DNA from 2 places in the Rhizobium sp. C104 genome. Region 2 is predicted to be linked to the other one. Evidence: riboswitches for the same ligand, from Rfam matches in the RefSeq annotation. Region 2 holds a riboswitch; the other holds the start of a gene.
The links. Region 2 has a riboswitch for thiamine pyrophosphate ahead of MF410_RS32420 (phosphomethylpyrimidine synthase ThiC). Riboswitches for the same ligand answer to the same signal wherever they lie in the genome.
Positions count from the first base shown of each region.

Region 1: it holds a riboswitch for thiamine pyrophosphate, as region 2 does, so the genes downstream of both, MF410_RS36645 (HMP/thiamine-binding protein) here and MF410_RS32420 (phosphomethylpyrimidine synthase ThiC) in region 2, are expected to answer to the same signal.

Region 1 covers NZ_CP092348.1:4,002,110-4,009,529, reverse strand. Annotated here, with positions in the region: gene MF410_RS20900 (formate dehydrogenase subunit gamma) at 1-364, opposite strand, end outside; gene MF410_RS20895 (LysR family transcriptional regulator) at 497-1,390, opposite strand; gene MF410_RS20890 (metalloregulator ArsR/SmtB family transcription factor) at 1,481-1,822, opposite strand; gene MF410_RS20885 (SDR family oxidoreductase) at 1,926-2,696, opposite strand; gene soxR (redox-sensitive transcriptional activator SoxR) at 2,792-3,268, opposite strand; TPP riboswitch at 3,559-3,672, shown strand; partial or broken gene MF410_RS36645 (HMP/thiamine-binding protein) at 3,663-3,779, shown strand; partial or broken gene MF410_RS20875 (ABC transporter permease) at 3,791-4,598, shown strand; gene MF410_RS20870 (ABC transporter ATP-binding protein) at 4,595-5,407, shown strand; gene MF410_RS20865 (ABC transporter substrate-binding protein) at 5,471-6,481, shown strand; gene MF410_RS20860 (acyltransferase) at 6,549-7,420, shown strand, end outside.
Region 2 covers NZ_CP092353.1:59,105-66,524, reverse strand. Annotated here, with positions in the region: gene MF410_RS32440 (thiamine phosphate synthase) at 1-591, opposite strand, end outside; gene MF410_RS32435 (thiazole synthase) at 588-1,361, opposite strand; gene thiS (sulfur carrier protein ThiS) at 1,363-1,560, opposite strand; gene thiO (glycine oxidase ThiO) at 1,557-2,537, opposite strand; partial or broken gene MF410_RS32420 (phosphomethylpyrimidine synthase ThiC) at 2,540-2,743, opposite strand; TPP riboswitch at 3,004-3,134, opposite strand; gene MF410_RS32415 (hypothetical protein) at 4,257-4,670, opposite strand; gene MF410_RS32410 (hypothetical protein) at 4,680-5,228, opposite strand; gene MF410_RS32405 (hypothetical protein) at 5,484-5,651, shown strand; gene MF410_RS32400 (hypothetical protein) at 5,821-6,711, shown strand; gene MF410_RS32395 (flagellar biosynthesis protein FlhA) at 6,735-7,420, shown strand, end outside.

The DNA of each region.
Region 1 (7,420 bases), on a different replicon from region 2:
GCTCCAGCGTCACGCTGCCGTCGAGCATCGTTTGATGAAAATCGATGCCAAGCAGCGTCTTGACGCGCTCGGCCAGCGCATCGCCGCCCATCGACTGACAGGCCTCGGCGCGACAGAGCTTCAGCACATGCCGGCCGGCGGGGTGGTCGCGGTAATCATGATAGAAAGTCACGACGCCATGCACCTCGGAACGGGAGAGGTTCAGTTCCTCCGCGATCACGGGCACGGCTTCCTGCGGGATATAACCGAATTCGTCCTGAACCTCGTGTAGAATGGGAAGCAGCGGCCCTTCGAGGAAGCGAAGATCGGCAATGATCGCACGAGTGCGCGCGGCAATATCGCCTTCGGCGATATAAATGGTCATAAGGTAGCCCTCCCGACGGCTTGCTCGTTGCGGAATGGCGGCCCCTCCAGCCGAGCACCATCCGCCGCAAGCATCTCAGGGAAGCCGCCAGGGATCAATAAAGCTATCCTGTGGAACGATAGTTTTTTTCTATCAGAGTTCTTCATCTCGCACGAGCACCCGCGCTTCATGCAGCAAGGCAGAGACCAGCGGCGTGAAGGGCTCGCGATAGGGCGCGACAAGGCCGACGAGATGATGGGCCTCCGGCTCGACGATCGGAATCATCCGGATTTCCACCGGGAAACCAAAAGACTTGGCGACATTGCGCGGCATGATGCTCGCCCAGCGGCCGGTTCGAACATGCGAGAACAGCACGATCATCGAGTTGGATTCGAGCGTCGGATGCACCGTGGCACCGGCTTCCGTCAGGTGCCGATTGATGATTCGGCGGTTCTGCATGTCGGCGGTCAATAGACAAAGCCGAAGATCGCCGACCTCTTTCCATGTCACATTGTCGCGATCGGAGAGCGGGCTGCCCGCAGCCGTGATCAGATGATAGCGCTCGGCATAGAGCGGAACGCTGGTGACACGGCCGAGCGGCTCGTTTTCGAGATAGGTGATGCCCGCATCGATTTCGAGGTTTTCGAGCATGCTCAGCACCTGCAGCGAATTGCGCGAGACGATCGAGAAGGTGACGCCGGGATGCCGTTCCTGAAAAGGCGTGGTAATGCGCGAAAGCATGGCGAGCGCCGTCGGAATGGCGGCAAGGCGAATGTGGCCGGAAAGGCCGCGGCGGGCGGCGCGCATTTCCTCGCGCATGGTGCGCGCGTCGCCGACGATGCGCCGGGCCCATTCCAGCACGCGCTGCCCCTCCGGCGTCAGCCCTTGAAAACGCGAACCGCGCTGCACCAGCATGACCCCGAGCTGATCCTCGAGCTGCCGGATCGCGGCCGAAAGCGTCGGCTGCGAAATCCCGCACTCCTCCGCAGCGCGGCCGAAATGCTTTTCATTGGCTAGGGCGATGAAGAATTCCAGCTTGTCGATCATCCGGGCTCCCGCGACATTTCGCGTCCGGCCTCATCTTCGACACAGCAACCGTGCTCCGCAAGGGAATGAATCAAGTTAAGGCGACGCGCTTTAACAGTTTTCCGCAGCGGGAAAAAGATCGAACAGAGATTCGAGGAAGGCAAGCACGCTGACATTGCCGATACTGTAATAAACCAGCCTGCCTTGGCGGCGCGTATTGACTAGGCCTTCGAGCCTCAAACGCGCAAGCTGCTGCGAAACCATCGCCTGCTGAATGCCGAGAATATTCTCGATTTCACCGACCGTCCGCTCCTCTTTTGCCAGGATGCAGAGGATCAGCAATCGGGTGTGATGCGCCAAAGCCTTCAGCAGATCGCTCGCTTCATGGGCTTTTCCGGCGAGTATGTGCAAGTCCTGGCCGGTCATCCCCGGCTCCGGTTTAGGCAACGGCATTCGATATCTCGGAAGGGAGGCGATTTGGTAGATCAGAACAATAGCATATTCGCACAAACGAATTGGTCAATAGTGATGAAATGCCAAAAAAGGTCCAAGTAAATCAGCAGATAAGCTGTCCGCCGTTGATCTCGATCACCTGGCCGGTAATGTATCCCGAGAGTAAGGGAGCCGCCAGGAACAGATAGGCGGGAGCGCAATCCTCTGCCGTGCCAAGCCGCTGCAGGGGGATGGATTTCCGGGTCTGCTCCAGCTTTTCTCTGGAGGAATAGCGCTCGTGGAAATCCGTCTCGATCGTTCCCGGCGAGACGCAGTTGACGCGGATGCCATCCGGGGCAAGCTCGCGGGCAAGCGCCTTGGAATAGGTCGCAACGAAGGCTTTCGAGGCCGAATAGATCGACGAGCCGGGGCTGCCACCGGTGAGCGCCGAGATCGAAACGGTGTTGACGACGGCAGCACCCTCGGCCGCCTTCAATGCCGGCAGCAATGCGCGCGTCAGCGCCACTACCGAGGTCTGGTTCAGCCGTATGACCGCTTCATATTCGGCATCGGTCAGCGTCGCAGCGGGAAAACGGCCGAGCATGGTGCCGGCATTGTTGACGAGCACATGCACCCTGTCGAAGAAAGCCAGAACATCGTCGGCAAATTGCACCGCACCGCCGGCGGCAGAGAAATCGGCATGCAGCAGCAGCGCCCGTCTTTCCGATTCAGCCGTCAGCAGGAAATCCGGCAGGTCCCGCCCCGGCTTGCGCCCGGTATGGACGATCACTTTCGCGCCGCAATCCAGAAACTGCCGAGCGACTTCGAGGCCGATGCCGCGGCCGGCGCCGGTGACGACGACATTACGATTTTCAAACAGTCTGGGATGAAACACGAAGCCGTCCTCCTCGGATGCGTCACCTGCCCTTAACATATGAGCACACCGACCGAAAGAAAGGCAGGCATCGATCTTTCCGGGGAGATCCAGGACTAAACAACGAGCTCGTTTTCGGTCTCCAGAAGCCGCGCACCCGGCCCTTCCCTGCCGAGCCGGTCACAGGGATTGCGCAACGGACAGCTTTCGATCGACAGGCAGCCGCAGCCGATGCAGCCGGTCAGGCGGTCGCGCAGCAGACTGAGCCGATTGATTCGTGCGTCGAGATCGTCCTTCCATCGCGCCGACAGCGTCTGCCAATCGGCGACGGTCGGCGTGCGCCCCTGCGGCAGGGACTGGAACGCCGCCTGGATTTCCGAAAGCGGAATGCCGACACGCTGTGCCACCTTGATGATGCCGAGGCGGCGAAGCACATCGCGCCCGTAGCGGCGCTGATTGCCGCGGGAGCGGATGCTCGAGATCAAACCCTTGGTCTCGTAAAAATGCAGCGCCGAGACGGCAAGGCCGCTGCGTTCCGCCACTTCGCCGACAGTCAGGAGCTTTCCGAGCGGCGCTGCCGAAATACCATCCATCGCCTCTTGACCTCAATATTGGTTGAGGTCTTATACCCTTTGCTTCTGCGATCGTAAAGCCCGATCGGGCGCTCCCGCTCTTACTCCGATAAGGGCGCTGGCACCCCTTACGCCGATATTGCCGCCAGAGGCAGCAAGCTGCGGTCCCGTTCCCGGCAGGTACGGGCCCACCGAGGAACACCCGAGCGGGATCCCGCTCGGGTGTTTCCCTCACAACAGAGCTTTTCCGACCGTGCGGACGGGTTCCCAAATTTGCGGTTGCGGGAAGAAAACACGGGTGATAGTTTCCGACGAAATAACAGGGGAGCTCCGTATTGCCGGGGCTGAGATATGAGGCGCTAGCCTCTGGACCCTTTAAAGCTGATCTGGGTAATGCCAGCGGAGCGAGGTTCAGATGTTCTCAGGCGCAGAAGTGTCACTTTATCCGATGTCCGGCAATGTCGTCGGCATCATTCGCGATGCCGTCAAAACGCTCGATCCCTATCGCGGCCGGCTAGGCATCGAGACCGAAATCAAACGCTGATGACATCGCCGCAACCATCGGGTTCGCACCTTTCCGCGCTCCGCGCCGCTCTCTATCGGGGGTTCCCCGCCTTGCTCGCGGGCTGCGCCTTTTTGGCGGCATGGGAACTCTATGTCGATCTTTCCGGCATCAAGCCTTCCATTCTGCCGGCGCCTTCGCGCATCGTTATCCAGGGCTGGCTGAACCGTGAGGCGCTGATATCAAACACCTGGCCGACGCTTGGTGCGACGCTCGGCGGTTTCGCGCTGTCGCTTGCCTTCGCCTTCACCTCTTCGATCCTCATGGATTTCATGCCATTCATGCGCCGGGCATTGCTGCCGATCTTCATCGCCAGCCAGACCCTGCCGCTGGTGGCGATTGCGCCGCTCGTCGTCTTATGGTTCGGTTTCGGCCTTTTGCCGAAGATCCTGCTGGTGGCGCTCGTCACCTTCTTTCCGCTGCTCGTCGCCCTGCTGCAAGGCTATGAATCGACCGACCGCGACATCGCCGAATTGCTGCATTCGATGAAGACGAGACCGCTGGCGCATTTTCCGCCTGGCACGGCTTCCCTCGGCGCTGCCCTATTTCTTCGCCGGCCTGAGGATCTCGATCACCTATGCCGTCGTCGGCGCGATCTTTGCCGAATATGCCGGCGCCGCAAGCGGCCTCGGCATCTATATCCTCAACGCCAAGAACAATTTCCGTCCCGATCTCGTGCTCGCCGCCGTCGTCGTCAGCGCCGTGCTGACCCTTTGCCTGTTCGGCCTAACACTCTTGATAGAGCGCCTCCTTATGCCCTGGCAGCCATCCGGGGAGCGGCGCCGATGAGCGACAAAATGGTCGAACTGCGCAATATCGCGAAATCTTTCGACGGCATGCAGGTACTGGGCGATATTTCGCTCGGCGTCGGGAACGGCGAGTTCGTTTCGATCGTCGGCCCGTCCGGCTCGGGAAAATCGACGGTGCTGCGATTGCTGACGCAGTCGCTTCGACCCGATTCCGGCTCGGTGCTTTTCAATGGCGCGCCGCTTGAGGAAGCGCCGCATTCCTTCGCCTTCATGCCGCAGCGTGATGCGCTGATGCCCTGGCGCCGGATCATCGACAATGCGGCCCTCGGCCTCGAGGTAAAAGGCAAGAGCCGCCGCGCGGCCCGCGCCGCTGTGGCGCCTTTGTTCGAGCGCTTCGGCCTTGCCGGCTTCGAACACCATTATCCGTCCGAACTATCGGGCGGCATGCGCCAGCGCGCCGCTCTGCTGCGCACCGTCGTCCAGACCCAGGACATGCTGCTGCTCGACGAGCCTTTCGGCGCGCTCGACGCGCTGACGCGCACGCAGATCCAGGAGTGGCTGCAGGGCATGTGGACCGAACACCGCTGGACGGCGCTGCTGATCACCCATGATGTCCGCGAGGCGGTGTTCCTCTCCGACCGCATCTATGTGCTTTCGGCCCGCCCGGCGCGCATCATTCGAGAATTCCGCGTTCCCCTGCCCCGCCCCAGAAGCCTTGCCGATCTCGGCTCGCCGGCGGCCCAGGCGATCGAAACCGAAATCCTGCAGACCCTGCTTCATCCGCTGGAACAGGATGATCTTAGGCCGGTCGGCCTGAAATCTGCATCCTGTTCTGAACTAAAGAGTTAGATCATGACGCCGAAAACCGCGCACACTTTCGGCACCATGCTCTAGAGACCTGAGGAGGTCATCATGCTGCTTCTCACCCGTCGCCAGACGATTTTCGCCGCCATCGCGGCAGGCCTTGTCGGCCGCCCGGCCTTCGCCCAGTCGGCGCCCGCAAAGGCTCGCATCGCACTCGACTGGACGCCCAACACCAACCATATCGGCATCTATGTCGCCAAGGCGAAGGGTTTTTATGCCGCCGCGGGCCTCGATGTCGACATTCTACCCTATGCCGATACGAGTGCCGGAACGCTGGTATCGAACGGCGTCGCCGACTTCGGGATCAGCAGCGAGATCGAGGCCATCACGCAGCGCGCCGCCGGCGGTGACGTGAAGATGGTCTACGGCGTCGTCCAGACTGAAACAGCACGCCTGATCTTCAAGGGCGGACGCGACGACATCAAGAGCCCAAGGGATCTCGACGGCAAGACCTATGGCGGATTCGGCGGCACCTGGGAGAGCGCGCTGATCTCCGCGATGATCCGCAACGATGGCGGCAAAGGCGAGGTCAAGACCGTCACGCTCGGCACCTCCGCCTATGAAGCGCTGGACAATGGCTCGATCGATTTCACCCTGGAGATCTATACCTGGGAAGGCGTCGCCGCCGAACTGGAAAACCGGAAGATCGCCCGCTTCCACTATTCCGACTACGGCATTCCCGACGAGCAAACCACGGTCATCGTCTCCAGCGACACCTATCTTTCGGCCAATCGGGAAAATGCCCGCGCTTTCATTCAGGCGACGCGAAAGGGTTATGCCTATTCCGTTGATCATCCCGACGAAGCCTGCGCGCTGCTGATAGCGGAGAGCAACGGCGCGCTGATGAACGCCGAATTGGTGAAAGCTTCGCAAAAGGCATTGATCGAAGGACACTTCCTGAAATCCCAGGCCGGTGTGATCGGCACCCTCGATCCGGCCAAGGCCGATGCTATCGGCGGCTTCCTGGTCGAGAACGGCATTCTGGTCGATGCGAATGGCGCCGCACTCAAGGAGAAGCCGGACTTTTCCACCTATTATACCAACGACCTGCTGGCCTGAGTCCAGCCCTGGCCTTGCCCGCCGCGGCGTTCCGCGGCAAAGTCTTGAGCTATAAGGCGAGGGACAGATGCGACAACAGGAGAGATTGGCCGGAGCGGACTTTCTGCGCGCGACGGCTTGTCTGCTGGTGCTTGCCCACCATCTCGCGCTCCGGCTGGATATGCGCAGAATTCCCGACGAACTGGGAACGACTGCGCAGATCCTCCGCTTCGGCAATTTCGGCGTTGCCATCTTCTTCGTGCTCAGCGGCTTTCTTCTTTCTCATCCCTTCTGGCGCGCGCTCGACGGCGGCGGCGAGATGCCGAGCCTCCGCCATTACACGATCCGCAGGGCGGCGCGTATCGCGCCGGGCTTCTGGGTGGCAGCAACCGTCAGCTTCGTCCTCAGCCTGACACTGCTTGCCCTGCCGCTGACGCCGGAACTCACGCTTCGCTACGTCTCCGGGCTGCTGTTCATGAGCCAGTGGCATTGGCGCACGTTTTTTCCGGTCGAAGCCGACGGCCCGCTCTGGTCCATTCCCTTCGAGGTCACCAGCTATGTGCTCCTGCCGGTCTGCTTTCTCCTGCTGTTTCGTTTGCCTCTCCTCAGGCAGCGTCCGCTGCTTGCCCGCTTGGCCTGGCTTTGCGTCGTCGCAGGCGTCGTCCTCGCCCATCTGCTGATCCTCACCATCTTTCCGCTCGACGACATCGGACGCGGCTGGCAGTACGGCCTGCAGGGTGGGGCGAAAGAGTGGATGCCGAGATATAATCCGATCGGCTTCTTCGCCGTCTTCGCCCTCGGCGCGCTGGCCGCCGGCATCGAGATCATGCTGAGAAGGCGGTCCTCCTTCTGGTTCGATGCCGCAGCGCTGCTCACCCTCGCCGTTGCCGGCTACCGCCTCGTCATATCGCCGGGCGGCACCCCTGAAGCTTACGGCTGGCTCGATATCCCCTATGGCTT
Region 2 (7,420 bases):
GGTCGCGGCCAGCCACTGTCGTGTGCGGGCTTCGGGATCGGGGTTGCGGGTGATATCGGTGACCACGGCAGCGGTATCGGCGCCGTTTTCCAGTACCAGCGGCGCGCGCTCGGCGGTGATCCCGCCGATGGCAACGAGCGGCATCGGCCCGACACGCCGCCGCCAGTTCGCAATGCGTTCGACGCCTTGTGGCGTCCATCTCATCTCTTCGAGCACCGTGGGCCAGACCGGTCCGAATGCCACGTAATCCGGACGGGCGGCCAGCGCCGTCTCTAGTTCCGCCATGTCGTGCGTGGAAAGGCCGAGCTTCAGGCCGGCGCGGCCGATTGCAGCCAGATCGGCTGCCGCCAGATCCTCCTGCCCGAGATGGATGAAATCGCATCCCTCATCGATCGCGAGCTTCCAGTAATCGTTGACGATCAATCGGCAGTCCGCTGCCGCGCAGGCGGCTTTCGCACGCCGGATCTCCTCGCGAAGCACCGGCTCTGGCTGGTCCTTGATGCGCAGCTGGACGAGTTTGACGCCGAGCGGCACGAGACGCTCGACCCAGTTGGCGCTGTCGACGATGAGATAGAAGGGATCGAGCTTCATGAAAAGACGGCCTTTCCGATGACGGGAGTGGAAGGAACGGCCATGTCGCGCGGCTCCAGCGGCACGGCGCCATGCGCGATGCGGCCGGCATTGATGGCAAACGCGAAGGCCTCGGCCATGGCGGCGGGATCACCCGCGCCGGCAACGGCGGTGTTCAGAAGAACGGCATCATAGCCGTATTCCATGACGGCGGCGGCATGAGATGGGCGGCCGATGCCGGCATCAACGATGAGCGGCACATCCGGAAAATGTGCTCGGAATGCCCGCAGCGCCATCGGGTTCACCGCTCCCATGGCAGAGCCGATCGGCGCGCACCAAGGCATCAGGACGCGGCAGCCGGCGTCCAGCAGCCTTTCGGCGACGACAAGATCGTCGGTCGTATAGGGGAAGACGTGAAAGCCCTCGCCGGTCAGGATGCGTGCCGCCTCGACGAGGCCGAAAACATCGGGCTGCAGCGTATCGTGATGGCCGATCACTTCGAGCTTGATCCAGTCGGTGCGGAAAACATCGCGCGCCATCTTCGCCGTCAGCACAGCCTCCTGCACGCTGTGGCATCCGGCCGTGTTGGGAAGCACGCGCACATCAAGCTCGCGGATCAGCTCAAAGAAGGCGCCGCCCGCCTTGCCGCCGACGGCCTCGCGCCGAAGCGAAACAGTTACAATTTCGGTCTTCGATCGTCTCACTGCTTCCGCAAGCACGGCCGGAGACGGGTAGCGGGCGGTGCCAAGCAGCAGCCGGGAATGGACCTCGACGCTGTAAAGTTTCAGCATCTTAGCCTCCTTGCATCGGTGAGAGAATTTCAATGCGGTCGCGCTCGCCAAGCATGAAATCGACGCGATCCTCGCGGTGTACCAGTTCGCCGTTCACCGCGGTTGCGAGCCACCCGCCTTCGTAGTCCAGAGCGAGAAGCAGATCTGCGAGCGTCGCGGCCGCGACCTGTTGTTCCTCGCCATTGATGATGAAGGTCATGGCGCCCTCCTTTCCGTTTGTTCTGTTAGAAGAAGCCGCGCCACCTCTCCGGCCATGGCCGGCGCCAGCAAAAAGCCATGGCGATAGAGGCCGTTGACATGGAGGGTGTGTTTCTCCTGCGTCACGCGCGGTAGATTATCGGGATAAGCGGGCCGCACGCCTGCGCCTGTTTCCGTGACGCGTGCCTCGCCGAAGGCGGGATGCATCGCATAGGCAGCATTCAGCAACTCCATCAGCGAACGCGCGGTAATCGGCCCCGCATCGTCACTTTCGATCATCGTCGCACCGACCATGAAGCAGTTCTTTTCGCGCGGCACGATATAGATCGGGTGGCGCGGATGCAGCAGGCGGACGGGGCGAGAAAGGCTGACCTCGCGCGTTTCGACGCAGAGCATCTCGCCTCGAACACCACGCAATTCGGGCAGTTGGCCAATCTGGGCGGCACCGGTGCAGTCGATCACCCGGTCATAATGGGCAACGTTCGCATTGCCCGTGACGCCGAACACGAGAAGCACGCGGGCGTTCTCCAGTCCTGCCGCAAGTCCCGAGAGCGCCTGCCGTGGATCGAGGTGCGCTTCCTGCCGGAAGAACAACGCCCTGCGGAAGCGGCCGGCGAGATCAGGCTCCAGAGCTGCGATCGCCGCCTCGTCCAGCCATTCCCATCCGCTTGTGCGGCGGGAAAAGCGGTCCAGCTCGGCGGTATCTCGCCCACCCGCGACCACCAGCGTTCCTCGGCGTTTGACGTGGCCGGGCAATGCTGCCTCCCACCAATCGGCGGCATTACGACCGAGCGTCAGCACCGGTTCCTCCGCACTTTCCCGTTCGCACCACGGGGCGAGCATGCCGCCGGCAAGGCCGGAGGCGCCGCCCCCGACCTTGTCGGCCAGCTCCGTAAGGGTGACGCGGAAGCCTTGGCGATAAAGCTGCCAGGCCACGGTGAGGCCGGCAACGCCGGCCCCCTTGACAAGAACGCGCATGGTCATCCTCCAATCGGTATTTTAGCGGCCTCTACGACCGACATGTAAAGTTCGCCGCCCTGTCGGTATTTCGCCGCCATCGCGTCCAGCCCCTCCTTCTGCGCCTCGGCGCGGATGTTGTGCGATATGCGCATCGAGCAGAAATGCGCCACCTTGTGCGCTTCCTTCGGCAAGGTCTCGTCACGGTAGCTGCGGGCGGTGTCGGGATGGGAGGAATCATAGACGACGAAAGGCGGCTCGCCGGCGGTCGGATGGACGCTGATTCCGCGCATCGGCACGCGGACATGACTGTGGATAACTCCCGGTATGGATCTTCCGCGACACTGGCAGCGGGCCGGTGGTGACGGTTGGGGTGAAGTTTTTTGCGGCAATGTCATAGTTTGAGGCTCCAAATTGAAAGTTGGAGACCCAGTCAGCCGGAATGATGAAAAGACGCCGGCATGGATTCCACGCGTGAATCCGAAGCCTTGGAGCGCTTGCACCGTCCCTACGCCAGTATGAACTGGATCAGGTTCAACGGGTCACTGCGCCACAACAAGCAACACCTTATTGTTCAGCAGTATCTCAGCCCCTTGCCGGGCCCCCCTGGTGAATGCCGCCATGAAAGACCGGAGCTGCCCTTCTGTCAAGCAAGGCCTAATGCATATTTTTCTTGCTCGTCAAGCATGACGGCTTCCCGTCTAAAATCGCCGTTGAAACCGGAAGTCTCCGTGCCTCCGCTAATTGCATTTCACAAGCGCGATATGCGCGCCGCAATAGGAACCTAACTGGCGGATATTCGCCACCTCCACCGAGGCGAGAAATGCCGGGCCCGCCCGTTCCTTAAGACAGGTTCCTTCGGCCCGCGAAGGTGCTTAGCTTTGTCGATTGCGCAGGCTCTCAGTGCGCGAGCGCTTCCGCCACCCGAATCCCACCGGCTGGATCCGAATCGACCCCACAAGCAGCGCGATCACGCCGTCCCCGACGATCCATTATGCGATCTTCGTCCAAAACGTGAGCTCCATAGCAACAAGCCGGAGCGCTGGCCTCGAAATCGCGCCGTGCCACGACGTAGGAACGTCCTGAGCGGAAGCGGATGTCGACTGTCCTCTAGAGCCAATATCGGTTTCTCGGGGGAAGCTTCATGCGGTCGAGGCCTCATTTTTTTGGATATGGTACGCGCGTTGTACTATCGTGGCGGGAAATCCGGAGAGGGGCATGCAATATGGCCAAAGGTTGGTGCTGTGAGCAGCACCTCGGCTGATCATCGGGGCTGCCGCAGTAGGCGCTTCGGGCGGTATAGCCATTGCAGACTTCGAAATTCCTGAACTGCTAATCGCCGCGCTGTTTGAGGGCGTTATCATTGGCATGGCCGTTGAGCAGTTCCTAGCTACGATGAGCAAACAGGCTTGGCGGGAGAAAAACAGATGGCGCTCGGAGGAAACGCGCTGGAATGAGCGTGCCGTACTCGGACCCTGGCTTAAGACACCAGCTGCGGAGCCATTACGGCCGGTCGACGCCGCGGATCAACTCCGTATCGTGATGCGCTCGAAGTTCACCATCCAGCCATTGCTGAACAAGAGGGGAGCCCGGGTAGGTTTCGCATTCGTAACGTGAGCACTAATTTCAAGCTGAGGCTGAACATCAATGATCAAGCGATGACGCGGAACGTTGCATCAGGACAGTGGTTACGCTGGTTCGCTGCCAAGGCGGTTGGTTCATCTGCTGGTTCTTAGCTCTCTACCGGTCGACTTTCTCCGCTGCTTCAAGCGAAAATTCGGCGCGCAATACCGCCTTCTGTGCTCGCGAAAAATCGGCGGCGGCTTGTTCTGCCCGCTCTTGCGCGGCGCACCGGGCGTCTTTGCGCTGCGCAAGCGATCGGCCGGCATCGGCTTCATGGCTGCGCAATACGGATTGTCGCATCAACGCGTCCTGAAGCTTGGCGGCGGAGATAACGCCGCTCTTGCGCAATTCGTCGACGATAGGATTGCCTGCGGCCCGGCTTGCTGCCATGTCGAGCGCTTCGGAGGCTTTCGCTTCCCGCTCCCGCGCGTTTTCGGCGTCCGCCCGCGCCTCGGAGAGGCTGCGGGAAAGATTGTCCGCCCGCAGGCTGCGGATCTCCAGTAACTGCCTGAGAGACTTCAGCGCCTTCATATCAGCCGCTCAGGCACCGTTGTTCGTCGTCAGGATTTCCAGCTGGCCGCCCTTGATGACCTTGATGCTGTCGGCTTCCTGCCGGCTCAGCACGTCTTCGACGGCCTTGGTGAAGACGGAGGGGCCGCGCACCAGCACCAAGCCGCTGGCGGGATCTTCACGCAGTGCATCGTCCGGCAGTAGCGGGAACAGCGCGCGAATGGCGTTTTGCTCGGTCTTCCAGCTGCGGTCGCCGCGATCGAGGACAACGGTGGAGACCTCCTGCTTAGGCGCGATGATGATGCGGCTGCCGTCATAGGCGACGAAGAGATTGCTGGCATCGCCAAGCTTGACGAAGGCCTTGGCTCCGCTTTCTCGGACGGACCAGTGCTCGACCTTGCCGCTCAGCGTCCCGACTGTCGTGACCGGGATGCCAGACATGAAGGACAGCGTCTGGACGACATCGCCAAGCGGCAGGGAGACGACATCCAGGCGCACCTCCCGCTCGCCGGCGCCGGCTGATGGAGGAAAGGAGACCAGCAGTCCGATAGCGGCCATGTAAACAAAACGCGCAAACATCTGAGTTTACCTCACGATCCGGATGCCGCCCGACAACTAATGAACGAAGGAAATCAGGGGGCTGCGAAATCCAGTCTGTTAATAATTATCTGATCTACTGTTGCAGATCATCGGTCCGCTGGGAACAGGACGGATATCCATTTCGCGCAATTGTTGTACATATCGCGAATTAATAACTTTTTAACATAAGCTGTTGAATTCGATCCGGAATTCTGCAAGATTTTGGCCGCCAAAACCATGCAAGGAGTTCAAGACATGGCTACCAGCACTAGTACTTCGACACTCGATGCGGGTATCGGCTCGGCGATTTCCGCCTTCAAGTCGGCCCAGAACGAAGCGACCGCGCAGAGCCTGCAGGTTGCAACTGAAATCACCAAGATCAACGGCGTCGCAAACGCCATCAAGAAGATCGGCCCAGGCTGATTGAAACAATGGCGCGACGGGTTCGCCCGTCTCGCTTCCCCGCTCTCGAAGACAATAAAAGCCGCTCGACGGACGGTTCGGGAACAAGATGGCTATGAATCTAGATCCCTCTTCGCCGACATTCAGAGGTAACGCCGGCAACGCTGCGTCAGGCCGCGGCGGACCGGTCTTGCGTATCACGCGCGCCGGGCGCAGCTCCATTCTGCCGTTGACGGCGGAGCGGCAGGTTGTCGGCGGCAGCGCCGATTGCGACCTGATCATCCTCGGCGCCAAACCGGAACCCGCCTTTGCCATCAGTCTGCAGCGCTCCCGCGGCTCCGACGCGGTGTCGTTTACCGCGCTGCGGGATGACGTGGTGATCGATGGTCATTCCATCCCGCGTGATCGAACGATGAGCCTTACAAAGAGGCAGACCATCTCCTTCGACGGCACGGCCTGCGAACTCGAAGGTCTCGGCGCCGGGCGCGGGCGGTTCGCGCCACGCCGGATTGCGGCTGCCGGCCTTCTCGGGCTGGCGGCGATGCTTTTGCTGGTCGGCCTTTACAACAGCGACGCGCCGGCTCACGAAGGCCCGCCCGTCAGGGTTTCCGCCGCACCCGAACCGGCGCCGTCATCGGCGGCGATCGCTGCCGAAATCCGCCAGGCCATTCGTATGGCTCAGATTCCCCAAGATCTTAGCATCGTCGCCACCGCCGACGAAATTCGCATCGGCGAAGGATCGCGACCTCTCGGCCTGCCTGACAAGACGAAGCTGCGTAGCATCATCGCCTCGATGAGCCGGCGCGGTGGTTCCGTTTCCATCGTCGATCTCACCGCCCTCTCTTCCGGTCTCGACGGCTTCGTCGCCGCCGCCGGCTATACGCCAGTCAGGTTCATCATCGGCTCCGACGGCCGCCGCTACGAGGAAGGCGATGTCGTTGCGAGCGGCTGGCGGATCAAGGAGATCGGCAACGACCAGATGATCGTTTCCCGCGACAGTGAGGACGATACGGTCAATTTCGCCTCCGCCGGCAGTGCCGAGCCGAAGCTCGCCGAAATTTCCAGCAGCGAACAAGAATAGGCGATGGCGTCGGAAGCCGGATCATGAAGGTAAGGTCATCCGCCATCGCCATGCTTGCGCGGCGCACCGATATGCTGCTTGCGGTGTTTTTCGCCTCCGTCGTGACGATGATGGTGCTGCCGCTTCCGACAATCGTTCTGGACGTGCTGATCGCCTTCAATCTCTCCTTCGCTTTCGTGGTGCTGATCACCACGACCTATCTGAAGAGCGTGCTTGAAATCTCGACCTTTCCCGCGGTCATTCTGATCGGCACGCTGTTCCGCCTGGCCTTGACGATTTCCTCGACGCGGCTCGTGCTGGCGGATGCCGATGCCGGCGAGATCATCATGGCCTTCGGCGATTTCGTCGTTGCGGGAAATGTCGTCGTCGGCCTGATCATTTTTCTGATCGTGGCGCTGGTGCAGTTCATCGTGGTGACGAAGGGCGCCGAGCGTATCGCAGAGGTCGGCGCGCGTTTCACGCTCGATGCCATGCCGGGCAAGCAGCTCGCCATCGACAGCGACCTGCGCAACGGCCATATCACCACGGAAGCTGCGCAAAAGCGCCGGTCGCGTCTCGAACAGGAGAGCCAGTTCTTCGGCGCGATGGACGGCGCCATGCGCTTCGTCAAGGGCGATGCGGTCGCAGGATTGGTGATCGTCGCCGTCAATCTCATAGGCGGCCTGGCGATCGGTATCTTCCAGAAGGGGCTGAGCTTCGCCGAGGCTGC